3 regions of the Bradyrhizobium sp. LMG 9283 genome follow, and region 3 is predicted to be linked to each of the others. Evidence: riboswitches for the same ligand, from Rfam matches in the RefSeq annotation. Region 3 holds a riboswitch; each other region holds the start of a gene.
The links. A riboswitch is a leader RNA that binds a small molecule or an ion and turns the genes downstream of it on or off. The one in region 3 is predicted to bind cobalamin.
Positions count from the first base shown of each region.

Region 1 (5,990 bases), 1.2 Mb from region 3:
TCGTGCCACTCCATCGACAGAGAGAAGGCTGTCGAGGGTTTCGACGAGGGCGCTGACATTTCGCCGTAAAGTCTGGTCACGAAAAGACCGAAGTTCGAAAAAATTTGGTTTTGCTTCCTCTGAGAGTTGAACAAAGGCGCCATGGAGTTCAGCTCAAGCTCGCTACGTAAATGAATGGGTATCGTTTGCGCAGACCGCGCAAAAGCCGGATCCCTCTTTCGTAGAGCCAGCCGGGATGGTCGTTGATGCCAATCGCATTGAGGCTTTTCGCACCTCTGCGCTGCCCCATAATCGTTCGTGATGCAGCCGTCCCGTTCGTAACAAGGACTGGATTGTTCATCACCCAGGCGGCGCGACAGGCGGCCGCTTTCGTAGTACGCTTCCCCGCGACGGCATAAGGCCGAGCGTTTGCGCCAGGGAATTTGGAAGGGCAACCATGTCGAGCCGTGGCTTTGTCGTATACGCCCCGGGCAAGCGTTACGCCGCCCGCCTGTTCGAACGATCGCGAGTGGCCCTCCTGATGCCATTCAGTGCGAGGCGTCAATCCACAACATGCACTGGCCATCACCGCACTCGTGCAGGTATTTCTGGTGCGGTTCGCCGACTCACGCTACGCATCATTCTCGACCACCTCACCGCACAATGAGAACGAAATGGTTGTAGCCACCCGTGAATTGCCGGTCTCTCCTTACGCCCTTGAAGTGGATGGCCGACTCAGAGCCGAATTCGCAACCAGAGATGGCGCCAGGGCAGGTGGAGCAGAACTAAAGAAGCGTTTTCCCATGCTTCAAATCCGGATCTATGATGCACAGACGAATGCGCGCGAGGAAATCTAGATCCGACTCAATTTGTTTCCCGATGCCTCGCGCACGGCTCCGGGGCACCTCGCCGCTCGGAAAAAGGGCCCGCCGTCACGGAGTATGCAGTTCCGTTCCCGGGTACCCTCTTAATCGGTTTCTTCGCAGCACTCGGTCCCGGGGTGCCGCCGGCGTCGCTATGCTCGCGCTCCTGAGGTGCCAGTCAGTCGCGCGATGCGCAGCGCACGCCGGATCAGGCTTGGGCCCGAGGCATCTCCAGGACCGGTCCCGTGAAGAATGGCATCGAGGGCTGTCCCCCCCCCCCGCCCCCCGCAGATTGGTGTCCTCTCAGTGCGTGGGGTGCGGCGGGGCCAAACCGGCTCTCGCACGCTGGCACGCGCCGCTGAGCCCGACTCCTCGCGGAAAGAGCCGAGCGCAATCGTGCTGTCCGACTTTTCCGATGACGTCTGAAGGCTGCGGGAGTGGCTCGCGGACTGTTGCGGAGCCGTAAACAGCGCGGCTTTAGAGCGCATATGTCCTGCGGTTGCTCCGAGGCGCTCGGCGCTGAAAGAGCCGCGACGCGATGTTGCTCTGCGCGACCATTAACGAGACCTTCGCCCCTCTAACTCTTCCCGTTCCTTTGACTCTATGCGATCGAACCAGGAGCCAGGCGGATAGGCCGCGATACGCTTGGCAAAGAAGGATTGCGGCTCCCAATCTTGACCTTCGCTCTTCTCGAAAGTGATGACCCCGTTGTGGGTAAAAGAGCGGGGCCCTGGCGTATCACAGTTCACCACAAGCAGAACGCGCCAGAGATCAGCTTTCTCGGTCGGCTTGTCGTTCTGCTTCGGCAAGTAGTCCACTCCAACAGGTTCAACGATAGTGCAGCGGCCCTGCCGCAGAAGATCGCCAAGCGGGCCTTGCGTGGTCGTCACAAAGTTGAAGTTGGCCGGGTCATGCAGAAAGCGGAGATTTGCGTCCCTTTCGCCATCCGTGATTTCACTGGCGATCAACGAGAGCGCCAGGGCGCGCCAGCCCAATTCCATCGGCTTTGCATAGGTCGACGCAAGTTCAATCGTCCCGTCGAGCGCGATCTTCCATGTGATAACGTACTGTTCGTCTGATTTATTGTCCCGGTGCCTGGTCCACGAAACGAAAACATATTCATGTCCGTCAAGTTCAGCGACGCCCCACATTCGAGGGACGAAGTGTGCCACCTTCGAGACGTTGGAGATAATTTGTTCTATCGTCTCACCATCTTGCGCTCGCCACGTTGATTTGACTCTTTCGACGAGGGGGCTGTCGATGGCGAGAACACTGTTGCTCATGGCAGCCAGCCCAGCCAGGCAGATCAGGCATCGACCGAGACAAAACCATAGCGCGCGTCTTCCAGACATTCTCTTCTTCATAACCGTCGGCCTATCGAGTTTCATCCACACGTCATTCCAAAGCGGGCAACCTTGAACCTGTTATGCGAGAGCGCAAGAAGCTAGCGGCGACGCGACGGGGCGACCGCGGTCCCGCGCGAGCATGCGCTCCCCTCTATGTCACGCGCCGCTAACTTCAGTTGCCAGCGACAGCCTCAATTTGCTGTGCTGGAAATGCCCAGCAGGAGGAGACTGGGCATGCCGAGGACTTGCATTCTTCGTGCCAGGTAATAGACGGAAGTTCGCACCGGTTTTGTGTCCTCTTTGTCGACTTTCCGACTTGCGCACGTCTCGATGTTTCCATTCAGCCTATCCATCGCGGCTTATGCATCCTCGCACGCGCCGGATATTCGACGGCGCAGGGGAACGCCTCGGTGCCAAGTTCCTGATGAGAATTGGGAGCACGTGTGCCGCCATTGAACCGTTTGGTTCGGTATCATTGCCGGAATATAGGCTTCGATCTCTGCCATGTCTTTGGGCACTCGCGGCCAAAAAGGCCATGGCGCGTTTGGCGCTCCTTTTGCGACATGCGGCGCTCCGGAATTCGAGAGCAGCCTCAAGGTGCGCTTTGCACTCGATGGCCAACGACGCGAAGCCGATCTTCACCACCGAGCATCTGGAATCTGGCTGGCACCGCAAATCAACGTGCTCGCCAGGTATGTTGCTGCCTTCGCCAGGTGTCTTGGGCCTAGTCAACACGCATCTTGTTGGTCGAGAAGGCAGCTGGATGGTGGACGTGCTCGAAGAACCGCTGGGAAGCCGGGACTCGCATTAAATGCGTTCTGCTCGAGGAAGCAGTCCCGACCACGCAAGCCGCATTTGTCCCTTCCACCGGATTGGCGTGCGGCCCCACGCGCAGGTAGCTCCGATGGTCATTCCGATATCGCTGATTGGCAAGCGCTTCTACGTCGTGTTCAACGATATAGATGCACGGTCATTCGCGTGGCAGATGTCGCAGCATTAGCTTGAGACATAATCTGAGAGGTTGACGGAAGAGTTCTCTTGCCGATAATCCAAGTCGTCGAGGTTCTCCGGTTTCCATTTGATCCGGAGCTAAGAGGGAAGCCGGTGAAAATGCCGGCGCTGCCCCCGCAACTGTGAGCGGCGAGCCGCTGTCCAACGATGTCACTGAAGCCTGCGCGGCTTCGGGAAGGCCGGACAGCAGCGATGACCCGCGAGCCAGGAGACCTGCCCCGACAATATATTCGTCCACGGGCGGGGTGTCCCGGTGGTACGTCAAGCAGCCGTCGCACGCGCGACGTCCCCTGCCTGCGTCCGCCATGGCCTTCGCCCCCAACTGGGGTTAACGCTATGTCTCTTCTCTCCCTTCCGGTTGCCACGCTCGGAACGCCACGCATCGGTCCAAGGCGCGAGCTCAAACTCGCACTAGAAAGCTACTGGGCCGGAAAAAGCAGCGAACAACAGTTGCTCGAGGACGCAGCTGGCCTGCGCGCCGCGAACTGGGCCCGTCAGAAATCTATCGGCGTCACGGTCATTCCATCGAACGATTTCTCGCTGTATGACCAGGTGCTCGACACAAGTGTCATGGTTGGCGCCATCCCGGAGATCTACGCCTCGAAAACCGAATCCGTTTCGCTCAAGACGTACTTCGCCATGGCCCGCGGTTCACAATGCGACGACCAGGATGCGAGTTGCGGTCACGGACCGCGCGGATTTGGCGCACCCGCGCAGGAGATGACGAAGTGGTTCGACACCAACTACCACTACATGGTCCCCGAGTTTCACAGGGGACAGACTTTCAGGCTATGCTCTCGCAAGCCGATCGAGGAGTATGAGGAAGCCAAGTCCCTTGGCTTTCAGACCCGCCCTGTCCTGATCGGGCCGGTCACATTCCTAAAGCTCGGCAAGAGTGCCGATCCTGCGTTCCAGCCACTCTCACTACTGGACGAACTGATACCGGCCTATATCGAAGTTCTGCAGGAATTGGCCAAACGTGGGGCAAATTGGGTTCAGTTCGACGAGCCCTGCCTGGTTGTTGATCTGGATGAGGGGGCGCGAAAATCTTTGCTCCATGCCTATGACCGGCTCGCCAAGGAGGGGCCGGCCATCAAGATCATGGTTGCCAGCTATTTCGGCGACCTCGGTGACAATCTGGACACCGCCTTGAGCCTGCCAGTTGCCGGACTTCACCTCGATCTGGTTCGAGCGCCACAGTTATTGGACCAGATCATTGCTGGCGGCCGAAGTGATCTCGTCATATCGCTCGGTGTCATCGACGGCCGGAATGTATGGCGGTCGAATTTGTCGTCGCTGCGCCGGAGGCTGGAACCCGCGATTGCGAAGCTTGGCAAGGATCGTGTACAGATCGCCCCATCCTGCTCGCTGCTTCACGTGCCGGTCGACGTTGAACTCGAGGCCGGGCTCGCTCCCGACGTGAAGAGCTGGCTTGCTTTTTCGGTTCAGAAGATGCGTGAACTTGCGATCCTGGCGCGGGCACTCGCAGGCGACCAGAATGTTGCGCTAGCTCTTGCCGAGTCGGAATGTGCCGCGACTGTCCGCCGGAGTTCGCCGAAAATCCGTGATGCCAATGTCGCTGTCCGGATGAGAGCGATCGACCAGGGCACGCGCCGGCGCGCCAGCCCATTTGCCCGTCGTGCCGAGATCCAAAGCAATCGTTTCGGACTACCGCCTTTTCCTACCACGACGATCGGATCGTTTCCGCAGACCACAGAGGTCCGGAATGCCCGTGCGGCGCATGCGCGAGGCGCGATGAGCGACGAGCAATACGACGGGTTCCTCAAGGAGGAGACTGCGCGCGCCGTACGTTGGCAGGAGGACATCGGACTTGACGTCCTCGTGCACGGCGAGTTCGAGCGCAATGACATGGTGCAGTACTTCGGCGAGCAACTCGCCGGGTTCGCCTTTACCAGGAACGGATGGGTGCAATCTTACGGCTCGCGCTGCGTCAGGCCACCGATCCTGTTCGGCGATGTAGTGCGGTCGAAGCCTATCACCGTAGAGTGGTGGCGCTACGCGCAATCACTAACCAAGAAGCCGATGAAGGCGATGTTGACCGGACCGGTGACGATCTTGAACTGGTCCTTTGTTCGCGATGATATTCCTAAAAGCGAGGTCTGCCGCCAGATTGCGCTCGCGATCCGAGACGAAGTCCGCGATCTCGAGAATGCTGGGGCAACCATGATCCAGATCGACGAAGCTGCACTCCGCGAAGGATTGCCGTTGCGTCGATCGGAGTGGACGGCTTATCTCGACTGGGCCGTGGATTGCTTCCGCATCTGCTCATCGGGCGTCGCCGATCAAACGCAAATTCATACGCATATGTGCTACTCGGAGTTCAACGACATCATCGGTGCGATCGCTGCAATGGATGCGGACGTCATCTCGATCGAGACGTCGCGCTCGAAAATGGAACTACTCGACGCCTTCAGGAACTACGAATATCCAAATCAGATCGGGCCGGGCGTGTACGACATCCACTCTCCACGCGTTCCCGAGACGGGCGAAATGAAGGAGCTGATGGCGTTGGCTCGGACACGGCTGCAGGATTCGCAGCTCTGGGTCAATCCGGACTGCGGCCTGAAGACGCGCAAATGGGAGGAGGTTCGGCCGGCCCTAGCGAACATGGTCGCTGCCGCCCGCGAACTGCGCGCTGCATCCGATCCGCGAGGCCGTTGACCCGGGCTTGGGTCTCTTCTCGACAAAGCTGATCCGCTTGTGGTCATTTGCGCTCTCGATAATCCGGGAACCTTGAGAACACAAAAAAATGCCCGGTTCCGCTTGGCGG
Region 1 covers NZ_CP120691.1:6,869,483-6,875,472, reverse strand. The annotation lists gene P6U29_RS32275 (hypothetical protein) at 531-836, shown strand; gene P6U29_RS32270 (nodulate formation efficiency C protein) at 1,400-2,230, opposite strand; cobalamin riboswitch at 3,232-3,435, shown strand; gene metE (5-methyltetrahydropteroyltriglutamate--homocysteine S-methyltransferase) at 3,536-5,881, shown strand.
Region 1: linked by a shared signal. The riboswitch ahead of metE (5-methyltetrahydropteroyltriglutamate--homocysteine S-methyltransferase) and the one ahead of P6U29_RS26960 (DUF1636 family protein) in region 3 are both predicted to bind cobalamin.

Region 2 (5,990 bases), 1.9 Mb from region 3:
AAGCCGAGATTGCGCTTGATGGCGCGCCGCTCGTCGTCCGTCAGGCCGTCCCGCGACTTCCACAGCGCGATGTCGGCCTGCATCGAGACCTCGGTCGGCATCCAGTGATTGTTGCAGCCGGAGAGATATTTCTCCCAGGCCCATTTGTACTTCAGCGGAAGCAACTGGTTGACGTCGGCACGGCAGTTGATCATCCGCTTCTCGTCGACCGAGACGCGGCCGCCGGCGCGATCGATCGTACCCAAACCGGTCGGATCGACCGGCTCGAGCATGAGCTGGGTCTGCGGGCGCAGTGCCGTGGCGAGGCCTGAGGCAGCCGGAGCGGCCACTGTGGTTTCGGTATCGGACCAATCGAGCATCGTCATCTCCTCACTGGCACGCTTCACATTCGGGATCGTCGATCCGGCAAGCCTTGATGCCGTCGAGATCCGGTGCGGCGGCGGCCGGGATCATGATCGGCGCGCGCGACACGGCGACCGCGGCGGACACCGCGTTGAGCTTGCCGTCCGTGCCCTTCAGCGTCGATTTCTCGACATGCGTGGCGCTGCGCGAGCGCAGGTAATAGGTCGTCTTCAAGCCGCGCTGCCAGGCCAACCGATAGAGCGCATCGAGCTTCTTTCCGGAGGGATTGGCGATGTAGAGGTTGAGCGACTGCGATTGGTCGATCCACTTCTGCCGGCGCGCGGCCGCCTCGATCAGCCAGGCGCTGTCGATCTCGAAGGCCGTGGCGTAGAGCGCCTTGAGATCGTCGGGCACGCGATCGATCTGGCCGACGCTGCCGTCGAAATATTTGAGGTCGGAGACCATCACCTCGTCCCACAGCCCCCTCCCCTTCAGGTCGCGCACGAGGAACTCGTTCACGACCGTGAAGTCGCCGGACATGTTCGATTTGACGAACAGGTTCTGGTAGTTCGGTTCGATCGACTGCGAAACGCCGCAGATGTTGGAGATGGTCGCCGTCGGCGCGATCGCCATGACGTTCGAGTTGCGCATGCCGCTGGCAGTGACCTTCTTGCGCAGGCGACCCCAATCGAGCGTTGCGGAGCGATCGACGTCGAGACCACCGCGCGCGTCGGCGAGCAGCTGGATGGAGTCGAGCGGCAAGACGCCCTTCGACCACAGCGAGCCCTCGAAGCTCGGATAGCGTCCGCGCTCGGCGGCGAGATCCGACGAGGCCTCGATCGCGTGGTAGGAAATCGCCTCCATGCTGACATCGGCGAAGGTGACGGCTGCATCGGACGCGGTCGGAATGCGCTGGATCTGAAGCGCTTCCTGGAAGCCCATCAGGCCGAGGCCCACCGGGCGATGGCGCATATTGGAACGGCGCGCCTCCGGGATCGTGTAGAAATTGATGTCGATGACGTTGTCGAGCATCCGCACGGCCGTCGTGACCGTCCGCTTCAGCTTGGCCTGGTCGAGACCACCGGGACCGACATGAACGAGCATGTTGATGGAGCCGAGATTGCAGACCGCGACCTCGTCAGCCGAGGTGTTGAGCGTGATCTCGGTGCAGAGGTTCGACGAATGGATCACGCCCATGTGCTGCTGCGGCGAGCGCAGATTGCAGGGATCCTTGAAGGTGATCCAGGGATGGCCAGTCTCGAACAGCATCGTCAGCATGCGGCGCCAGAGATCGGTCGCCCGTACGGTCTTGAACACGCGCAGGCCGCCGGCCTTTGCCTTGGCCTCATACGACTCATAGGCGGCCTTGAACGCCTCACCGTAGAGATCATGCAGATCGGGCGTCTCGTCGGGCGAGAACAACGTCCATTCGCCGTCGGTATCGACGCGCTGCATGAACAGGTCCGGCACCCAGCTCGCCGTGTTCATGTCGTGGGTGCGGCGGCGGTCGTCGCCAGTATTCTTGCGCAGATCGAGGAATTCCTCGATGTCGACGTGCCAGGTCTCCAGATAGGCGCAGACCGCACCCTTGCGCTTGCCGCCCTGGTTGACGGCGATGGCGGTGTCGTTGGCGACCTTCAGAAACGGGATGATGCCCTGGCTCTCGCCATTGGTACCCTTGATGTGGGCGCCGAGCCCGCGCACCGGCGTCCAGTCATTGCCGAGGCCGCCGGAATATTTTGCGAGCAGCGCATTGTCCTTGACCGACTCGAAGATGCCGTCGAGGTCGTCCGAGACGGTCGTAAGAAAGCAGGAGGACAGCTGCGGGCGCAGTGTGCCCGAATTGAACAGTGTCGGGGTCGAGGCCATGAAGGCGAACGAGGACAGCAGGTCGTAGAACTCGATAGCCCTGGCTTCGCGATCTATCTCGCGCACGGCCAGGCCCATCGCGACACGCATGAAGAAGGCTTGCGGTAGCTCGATGCGTTTGCCATGCACGTGCAGGAAGTAGCGGTCGTACAGCGTCTGGAGGCCGAGGAACTGGAAGTTCAAATCGCGCTCGGGCTTCAGCGCCGAGGCGATCCGGCCGAGGTCGAAGCGGGCGAGTTCAGGATCGAGCAGTTCGGCCGCAATACCCGTCTTCACATAGGCCAGAAAATACTCGGCGTAGCGCGTCGCCATGTCAGCCTGAGCGGCCGACGTCGGGACGCCATGGACATAGGACAGCACCTCGCCGCGGAGCTTGTCAAGCAACAGGCGCGCGCTGACATAGGCGTAATTCGGTTCCTGTTCGACCAGTGTGCGCGCAGCCATGATCGCGGCCAGCGCCAATTCGTCCTGACTGATGCCGTCGTAGAGATTGCGCGTGGTTTCGGCGAGCACAGGGGCGGCGGACACGCCATCGAGGCCGGCGCAGGCTTCGCCGATGATCAGGGCGAGGCGCTTGGTGTCGAGACCGACGCGCGAGCCGTCGGCAAGCGTGACATGAAGGGACGGCATTGCCGCGGGCTCGGCTTCGGCGGCGGCTTCCTCGGCGCGCTGGCGCGAACGCTCCTCGCGGTACAGCACATAGGCGCGCGCGACCTTGTGGTGTTCGCTGCGCATCAGGGCTAGCTCAACCTGGTCCTGCACGTCCTCGATATGGAAGGTGCGTCCTTCACCTGCCCGCCGCATCAGCGCGGTGACGACTTCGGCAGTGAGCTGCTCGACACTCTCATGGACGCGGCGCGAGGCGACCGCGCTGGTCCCCTCGACCGCCAGGAACGCCTTGGTCATGGCGACGGCGATCTTGGCGGAGTCGAACGGCGAAACTTTTCCGTTGCGGCGGATGATCTGCATCGCCGGCTCGCTCGCAGCAGCAGCAAGCGATTGCGGACGCAACTGGATGATGGGTGCGGAAGCGGTGTCCGCGTCGTGCAGGTTCAGTGACATCAATAGGCCCCGTGATGCGCGTGTTATGTTTGAACGGGGCTGATAAGGAAGGACGCCGCAGAAACGCCGACAGCAAAGCGCCGGACGGTGCATGCAAGCGACCGCCGGACACCCCGCCCGTGGACGTTCAGATCGTCACGGCAGGTCTCCTGGCTCGCAGGTCATAGCTTTCTTCCCGTCTTCCCGGCGCAAAAAGCACCAGTGACGATTGTCGGAAGCAGCTCGCTGCTGACAGTTGCGGGGGCAGCGCCGGAATTCCGCGCCGAAAGGCGCAGTTCACCGGCTTCCCTCTTAGCCACTAAATCTTGCGATCCAGCGGAACCGTGACGCCCCACATGTGGTGTATTCGCGGACGGGTGTCAACGATTCGTTTGAGGCTTCCGCTCAGACTGGTTGTCGAATGTGGGAGTTCCGGCCCGGCGATCTGGCCAGACCTACGCCGAGTCGCGATCGAGCCGCGCAAAGATCGTGCTCGTCAGCGCGCCCAATAGGCTCCAGAATACCAGGCTCGTCAGCGTCACCGCGACCATGAACTGGTACGACAGCGAGGACGGCACGTTGGTCTCGACGTGCTCCAACTCCGGCGCACCGATCAGGTGCGGCAAGAGCAGCAGGATCACACCGGCGATGGCCGCCGGCACCGAACGGCGAAAGGCGATCAAGGCAAGCCCTCCAGCCGTCGCCAGCACGGCGAGCCACCAGATTTGGCGAGACAGCAATGGCGCGGCCGGCACGCCAGGCAATTCCGGGGGCAGGCCGAACCCAGGTGCGACCGTGAAGACCGCCCCACAAGAGGCCTTCGTGCCAGGAAACTCCGCTGCCAGTCGCGCCGCTACGGACGGCGAAGAAGCCGGCCAAGAGCAGCGCCGATTGCGGTCAGCACATCGGCCGCAGCCGTATAGGCGTTGCGCTCGAGCCCTTCGCGCGGCTCCCAGGCTTCCGTGCCGTGGTCGTGGTCGACGTGGCTGTGCGTCGAATGGTCATGATCGTCCGCAGCCCCCTGCGTCGCGGTCGCGGCGTCATGCTGGTGCGTCTCCGCGGCCTTCTCGAAGACCTCGGCCTTCAGGATCAAGGGGACGGTGCCGAATTGCTGGGCGACCGTGACATGAGACCAACGATGAAGCGTAAGCGTAGCTCTGCAGCCCTTCTGAATGACGCTTGACGCCTATTTTGTTCGCGTGGCGCGTCGCCGCGGTATCCATGTGTCGGACAACGCCTTGACGGCGGCTTCGAGCGCCTTCCGGTCGACGACGTTGGGATCGAACCGCTCCGGGCCCCAGAGGCGCATGTGTTCGTGCTCGGGATGGCCGGGGTCGCTGATGGCGGCGAGGTATTCGGCATAGCCTGGCGCACCGCCGACGTCTTCCGGAGGACAACGGCCGGCGGCCTCGAGCAGGAAGGGAAGCCCCTCCGTCGTGGTGTTCTCGAACCATTTTTCGAGCTTGATCACATGGTCCCAGCTGTCGCCGAAGTCATAGAGATAGTGGATCGTCTTGGCGCCGGTCTCGCGAACGATATCGCAAAGCCGCGCTTTGCGGGCATCCATGGGCTGGTGGCCGTAATCGTTGTGGGGATCAGAATCCCCCAACGGACCTCACCAGCGAAGAACTCGAAGAGGTGACTGTTCGTCCAGCCGAATGCCTCCTGAAGCGTCAGATGCAACCGATCAAGGCGCAGGGTGACGGGTACGACAAGGCGACGCATCACCTCCGGCTTCACATCCTTGAGGGTCACCTTGATCCGGACCGCGGTCGTGTTCAGGCTCATGCCGCCAGCCTCGGATCGTGTGTATGCATCGTATAGGTCGATGCCCAGGGAAGCAGTTCGTCCAGTCGCGCCGCAGGCCAACCATTGACGAGCTTGGCGAGAACGTCAGCGAGCCAGTGCTCGGCACTGACGCCATTGAGCTTACAGGTCTCAATGAGCGAAGCCAGCAATGCCCAATTCTCGGCACCTTCGTCGCAACCGGCAAAAAGGGAGTTCTTGGCGTTGAGCTTGATCGGCCGCATCGCACGCTCGACCGCATTCGTGTCCATCTCGATGCGCCCGTCATCAAGGTAGAGCGTCAGGCCGTCCCAATGGCGTAGCGCATAACGCAAAGCCTTCGCCGTGTCGCTCTTCCCCGCAAGGTGATCAAGCTTGGCCTCAAACCACTGCTTCAAGGCTGTAGCCAGAGGCCGGGCATGCGCTTGTCGGCCGGCGCAGCGCTCGGAAGCAGAGCGGCCGCGCAGTGCCTTCTCGACCGCGTAGAGCTGGGCAATGCGCGCGAGCGCCTCGCGGGCAACCGGAGCTGGCGCCGGCGCAGCCTCCCGCTCGATCTTCACAAACTGGCGCCGCAGATGCGACCAGCAGAAGGCGAGCGTCCCGGACAGGGCGTCCGCACGCGTCTCTCGGGTCATGGTCTTGTAAGCCTGATAGCCGTCGCAGTGGATGATGCCGCGATAGCCCTCAAGCAGCCGCAAGCCATGAACGGCGCCGCGGCCCGGTGCATAGGCATAGACCACCCCAGGCGGATCAGGTCCGGCCCAAGGCCTGTCATCGCGTGACAGCGCCCAGAAGTAGCCGGTTTTTGTCCTGCCGCGCCCCGGATCCAGCACCGGCGCCGGGGTCTCATCGACACAGAGCTTCGAGGAGGCCAGCAGAAGCTGGCGTAGACGATGCCACAAGGGCTTCAATTCCTGGGCGGCGTAGCCGACCCAGAAGGCGAGCGTGGAACG
Region 2 covers NZ_CP120691.1:7,575,045-7,581,034, forward strand. The annotation lists gene P6U29_RS35315 (ribonucleotide-diphosphate reductase subunit beta) at 1-359, opposite strand, end outside; gene P6U29_RS35320 (ribonucleoside-diphosphate reductase subunit alpha) at 370-3,273, opposite strand; cobalamin riboswitch at 3,395-3,614, opposite strand; gene P6U29_RS35325 (CbtA family protein) at 3,708-4,007, opposite strand; gene P6U29_RS35330 (hypothetical protein) at 4,106-4,345, opposite strand; gene P6U29_RS35335 (plasmid pRiA4b ORF-3 family protein) at 4,439-4,819, opposite strand; gene P6U29_RS35340 (plasmid pRiA4b ORF-3 family protein) at 4,720-5,040, opposite strand; gene tnpC (IS66 family transposase) at 5,037-5,990, opposite strand, start outside.
Region 2: linked by a shared signal. The riboswitch ahead of P6U29_RS35320 (ribonucleoside-diphosphate reductase subunit alpha) and the one ahead of P6U29_RS26960 (DUF1636 family protein) in region 3 are both predicted to bind cobalamin.

Region 3 (5,990 bases):
CGAGAACTGCAACTCCGGATCGCGCTCAGCGGCCGATTTGAAGCTCACCACTCCCGCGAACAGGCGGCCATCGACCTCCGGCAGCACCACATGCATCGCGAGGTCGCCTGGAGAGAGGCCGCGCAGCGACTCCGCCCAGTCCTCACGCCGTGCGGTGGAGAGCGCGACCTGGAACACCGGGCACGATGCGGCATCGAACGGCGTCGTGCCGTCTTCGCCCAGGGCCGAGAACGCCGTCGCGTTGACGATCGCCGCCGCTGGATGTTGCGCCAGATGCGGGCGCAACCAATCGGCAACGCCTGGCGCCTTCAGCGAAGTGACGAACGCGCCATAAGCGTCAAAGCCGCGCTCGCGAAGCGCCGCGATCAGGGTATCGACCGGGCCGGTGTCGGCAGCGGTGAGATAGGAGCGATAGAACGTCACCAGCGCGCGCGGCTTCTTCTCGGCACCGACCGGCGCCGCAATGACACCGCGCGCGGGATCGTAAAAGCCCATCTCGGGCACGGTCATCTCGCCGACGACCGGGCCTGCATAGAGTCCCGAAGCCAATGCGAGCTGTGCAATCGCCGCCTGCGCTGCGACCGGGCCGCCGGTATCGCACAGCACCTTGAGCCGACGCAGCGTCGAGACTGGTAGCGTCGAATATGCATCGAGCCGTGTGTCGTCGCGCCCATCGGCCGGCAGCACGGCCAGCTCGATGCTCCGGTCCTTGGCGAGCTGTTGCAGGGCTGCGAGCCCGTACGGCCAGTAGGACTCACCACCGATCAGGCGCACCAGGATGCCGCGCGCCTGCGGCAGCGTGCGCTCGATATAGGTGTCGACCGACAGCGGATGACGCAGTTCCGCGAGATTGGCGAGCCGCAGCGACGGCAGACTGTCGCGGCCGCGGCGCCAGCCGGCCGCGAACGCCGCAAGGTCGGAATCCGAATACGAGAGCACCACGAGATCGGCCGGGTCCTGGCCGATGTCTCTTGGCGTCGCGGTCTCCTCCAGACCGCGGCTCTCGCGGAAAACGACGTGCATCAGATGCCAGATCCTGAAAGTCCGAGTCCTGACCTGATCGCGGCCTCATCGATGTCAGCATGCTCGCCAATCACGACGAGCTTCGACTGCCTGAGACCTGCGCCCCAGGGCTTGTCGAACTGGTGCCGCACGCGCTCGCCGACGGCCTGCAGCAACAGCCGCATCGGTTTGCCGGCGACCGCGATGTAGCCCTTGGCGCGCAGCACGTTCTGCTCGCGCGCCAGCTTCTGGACCGATGCGACCAGCGCCTCGACGTCCGCCACTTCCGGAAGATCGATCACGACGGACGCGAAATCGTCGTGCTCGTGCTCCTCTTCGCCGTCATGATGCGAGGGGCGCGCGGCAAGATCGTTCTCGGCGGCAGCGCCAAGGCCGAGGATGACGCGGGCATCGATCGCGCCGTCGGTGACCGGGAGCATCGGAACGCGGCGCGGCATCTCGGCAGTGATCGCGGCCTTTGCGGCTTCGATCCCAGCGCTACCCGCCAGATCCGCCTTGGTCAGCAGCACGATATCGGCGCAGGCGATCTGGTCCTCGAACACCTCCGACAGCGGCGTCTCGTGATCGAGACTCTCGTCCGCCGCGCGCTGCGCCTCGACGGCGTCAGGATCGGGCGCGAAACGGCCGGCCGCGACAGCTTCGGCATCGGCCAGCGCGATCACGCCATCGACGGTGATGCGCGAGCGGATCTCCGGCCAGTCGAACGCCTTGAGCAACGGCTTTGGCAGCGCCAGACCAGAAGTCTCGATCAGGATGTGATCGGGCCGCACCGGTCGCGCCAGCAATTGCTCCATGGTCGGAATGAAATCGTCGGCCACGGTGCAGCAGATGCAGCCATTGGCGAGCTCGATGATGTTCTCTTCCGGGCAATTGTCATCCGCGCAGGATTTCAAGATCTCGCCATCGACCCCCTCGCTGCCGAACTCGTTGACGAGCACGGCGAGCTTCTTGCCGTTCGCATTGCTGAGCAGATGCTGGATCAGCGTGGTCTTGCCGGAGCCGAGAAAACCAGTGACCACCGTCACCGGGACCTTTGCGAGCGAGTTCATTCGGCGGCCTCCGGCACGGCGGTAATGGGGGGAATGCGGGCAAGCGATTGCTTGCGGAAGATTTCGGGCCGGCTGCGCCAGGGCACGATGCCATCAGGCGCGGCGGCATAGGCCGCAGCGCCTGCGACCACGTCACGCGCATTTGCATCCGACAGGCGGCCATAGACATAGGACCAGCGGCCGGGCGCGCTGAGCGCGACCGAGCAGCCCTGGCTGCAAGCCGACAGGCATTCGACGGGAACTACATTGATGCCCTTGGGCACGCCCGCCTTGACGATCGCGCCATGCAGGCGCTTGCCGGGCGTCGTCTCGCCCTCGCCCAGTGTCTGGCCGGCGCGACAGGTAATGCAGACGTGAAGTGTGACGGTCATCGCCTCTTCCAGATAACAGCGGGAGGCGATGGAGGCACACGGACCCCGACTTGAGAGGCCGTTTCCCCGTCGCGGAACACCCCGTCCGCCGGTCCAAAACTCGTCCGCGCTGGCAGGTCTCCCGGCTTGCGGAGCAGGGTTTTGGCCCTTCGATCCCCGCCTTCCCGATTCCCCGGGGGAATCAGTGGCTTCGGGCATCTCTCCGGTCACGGTCGCGGGGGCGGCTGCATTTTGGACCCAAATCTTGCCGATTCGGACCCTATCGCATTCCCTCTTCGCCTGTCATAGGACAGGAACCAACGCCGGGCCACCATTTGCCGGTGGCCGCCACTTGTCAAGAAGGACCGGGGACCGATGACGCCTGAACCGGATACCCACACAGCCGAGGAAACCGACGCCCGGCACGCCCAGAAAATGGCGAAGAAGAAGGCCGCCCGCGACAAGATCATGGCGACCAAGAGCGGCGAAAAGGGCCTCATCATCGTCCACACCGGCGCCGGCAAGGGAAAATCCTCCTCTGCCTTCGGCATGATCGTCCGCTGCGTCGCCCATGGCTTCCCTTGCGCGGTCGTGCAGTTCATCAAGGGCGCCTGGGATACCGGCGAGCGACGCCTGCTCACCGGCCATTTCGGCGACCTCTGCCAGTTCCACGCCATGGGCGAAGGTTTTACCTGGGAAACGCAGGACCGCGCCCGCGACATCGCCGCCGCGCGCGCCGGCTGGGAGAAGGCCAAGCAGCTGATATCAGATGAGCGCTTGCGCATGGTCGTGCTCGACGAGATCAACATCGCGCTGCGCTACGACTATCTCGACATCGCCGAAGTGGTCGAATTCCTGACGACGCAGAAACCTGCGATGACGCACGTCGTGCTCACCGGGCGCAACGCCAAGGACGAGCTGATCGAGATCGCCGATCTCGTTACCGAGATGACGCTGGTGAAACATCCGTTCCGTTCCGGCATCAAGGCCCAGGCCGGCGTCGAGTTCTGAAGGCACGATGGCACGCGCGCTGATGATCCAGGGAGCCGGCTCGGACGTGGGCAAATCGCTCATCGTCGCCGGCCTCGCGCGCGCCTTCACGCGGCGGGACTTGCGCGTGCTCCCTTTCAAGCCGCAGAACATGTCGAACAATGCCGCCGTCACCGTCGATGGCGGCGAGATCGGCCGCGCCCAGGCACTGCAGGCGCTCGCCGCCGGGGTCGAGCCGCACACCGACATGAACCCGGTGCTGCTCAAGCCCGAGACCGATGTCGGCGCACAAATCGTCGTCCACGGCAAGCGCATCGCAACTGCGCGAGCTCGCGACTATGCCGCAATGAAGCCCTCGCTGATGGGCGCGGTGTTGGAGAGTTTTGAGCGGCTGAAGGCCCGTGCCGATCTCGTGCTGGTCGAGGGCGCCGGCAGTCCGGCCGAGGTGAACCTGCGCAAGGCCGATATCGCCAATATGGGCTTTGCCCGCAAGGCCGACGTTCCGGTCGTGCTGGTCGGAGATATCGATCGCGGCGGCGTCATCGCCCAGCTCGTCGGCATCAAGACGGTGATCGACCCCGACGATGCCGCGATGATCTGTGGTTTCGTCATCAACAAGTTCCGCGGCGATCCCACTCTGTTCGACGATGGCTACAAGCTGATCGAGCAAAAGACGTCGTGGCGCGGCCTTGGCGTGCTGCCCTGGTTTCCGCGCGCCGGCGAGCTGCCCGCCGAGGATGCACTGGGTCTGAGTGACGCGCGCAAGCCCGGCCAGTGCAAGATCGCGTGCCTCGCGCTGTCGCGGATCGCCAATTTCGACGATCTCGATCCGCTCAAGCTCGAGCCGGGCGTCGATCTCATCACGGTCCGTCCGGGCGAGGCGATTCCCGGCGATGTCAGGCTCGTCATCATCCCCGGCTCAAAATCCACCCGCGGCGATCTCGCCTTCCTGCGCGCGCAGGGCTGGGACATCGATCTCCTCGCGCACCACCGCCGGGGCGGTCATGTGCTCGGCCTCTGCGGCGGCTATCAGATGCTGGGACGCAGCGTGGCCGACCCCGACGGCATCGAGGGACCTGCGGGCGACACGCCGGGCCTTGGGCTTCTCGATGTCGAGACGGTGATGAGCCCGCAGAAAACGCTGACGCGGGTTGCAGCCGTGCACGCCGCGACGGATCAGCCGATCGAGGCCTATGAGATCCACATCGGCCGCACTGACGGGCCCGATCGCGGCCGCCCGTTCGCGAAACTGAATGGCGAGCCCGAAGGCGCGATCTCGCCGGATGGGCGCGTGCAAGGCAGCTATCTGCACGGCCTGTTCACGTCGGATGACTTCCGCAAGGCATTTTTGGCCAAGCTCGACATTCCCGCAGGCGACGAGCCCTATCACGCCCGGGTCGAGAGCGCGCTCGAGGCGCTGGCCGATCACATCGAAAAGCATCTCGACGTCGAAGGCCTGCTCGCGCTAGCGCGCTAGAGCGGAATGGCTTTAGGTGGAACCGATGGCCACGGCTCGTTCACCTCTCCCGCTTGCGGGAGAGGTCGGCGCGAAACGCCAGGTGAGGGCTTTCTCCTCTTGGGGATTGTCCCGTTGCGGAAACACCCTCTCCCCGACCCTCTCCCGCAAGCGGGAGAGGGAGTGCAGCGTGTTGCAGCGATCAAGCTCGTGTTAATTACGTTCTAGGGCCTCGCCGAGCCGCGTCCATTCGCTTTCGTGGCCGGGAAGCCCGAGCCGCAGCCAGGTCGGCTCTTGCGCGAACACGCGCGACCAGATGTGGCCATGTGCGAGCTTCTCCTGCGCGGCCTGTGCGTCAGGCGTCTCGTAGAGACGAAAGAGTGACGCGCCGCCGACGAGTCGCCACCCCTGCGCTTGTGCCATCTCGTCGAGCCGGACACAGTCGCGCGCGAGCCGTTCGGACGTCACCTCGGCCCAGGTGTCGTCGCGCAAGGCGCGACAGCCAATTGCGATCGCTGCGCCCGAAACAGGCCATGGACCCGACATCGCGGCAAGCCTGTCGATGTCCGCCGCATTCCCGATTGCGAACCCGAGCCGCAGGCCGGCCAACCCAAAAAATTTTCCGAAGGACCGCAGGATCAACAGTCCCAGCCGATCCGCTTCCGGCGCGAGCGACAATTGCGGAACGCCATCGGCAAAGCTCTCGTCGATCACCAGACGGCCGACACGCGGCAGCAGTGCGAGCAGATCCTTTGGCGCATGACACCGGCCATCAGGATTGTTGGGATTGACGACGATGGCGAGATCCGCGCCCGCCAGCGCATCGAGCTCCGCCACCTCCTGGACATCCCAGCCTACAGCCGACAGCACCCCTGCATATTCATTGTAGGTCGGAGCAAGGATGCGCGCGCGACCGGGTGACGCCAGGTGTGGCAGCAACTGAATGACGGCTTGCGCGCCTCCCATCGCAACGACCGGTGCACGCGTGCGATAGGCCTGCCGCGCGGCCTGATGCAAGGCATCGATCTCGGCGCGCGACGGCAGCGCGCTCCACGCGCGCGAGCTCACCTCGCCCACGGGATAAGGCAACCGATTAATCCCCGTCGACAGATCGATCCAATC
Region 3 covers NZ_CP120691.1:5,676,336-5,682,325, forward strand. The annotation lists gene cobN (cobaltochelatase subunit CobN) at 1-1,023, opposite strand, end outside; gene cobW (cobalamin biosynthesis protein CobW) at 1,023-2,072, opposite strand; gene P6U29_RS26960 (DUF1636 family protein) at 2,069-2,443, opposite strand; cobalamin riboswitch at 2,537-2,759, opposite strand; gene cobO (cob(I)yrinic acid a,c-diamide adenosyltransferase) at 2,798-3,433, shown strand; gene P6U29_RS26970 (cobyric acid synthase) at 3,441-4,889, shown strand; gene cobD (threonine-phosphate decarboxylase CobD) at 5,082-5,990, opposite strand, start outside.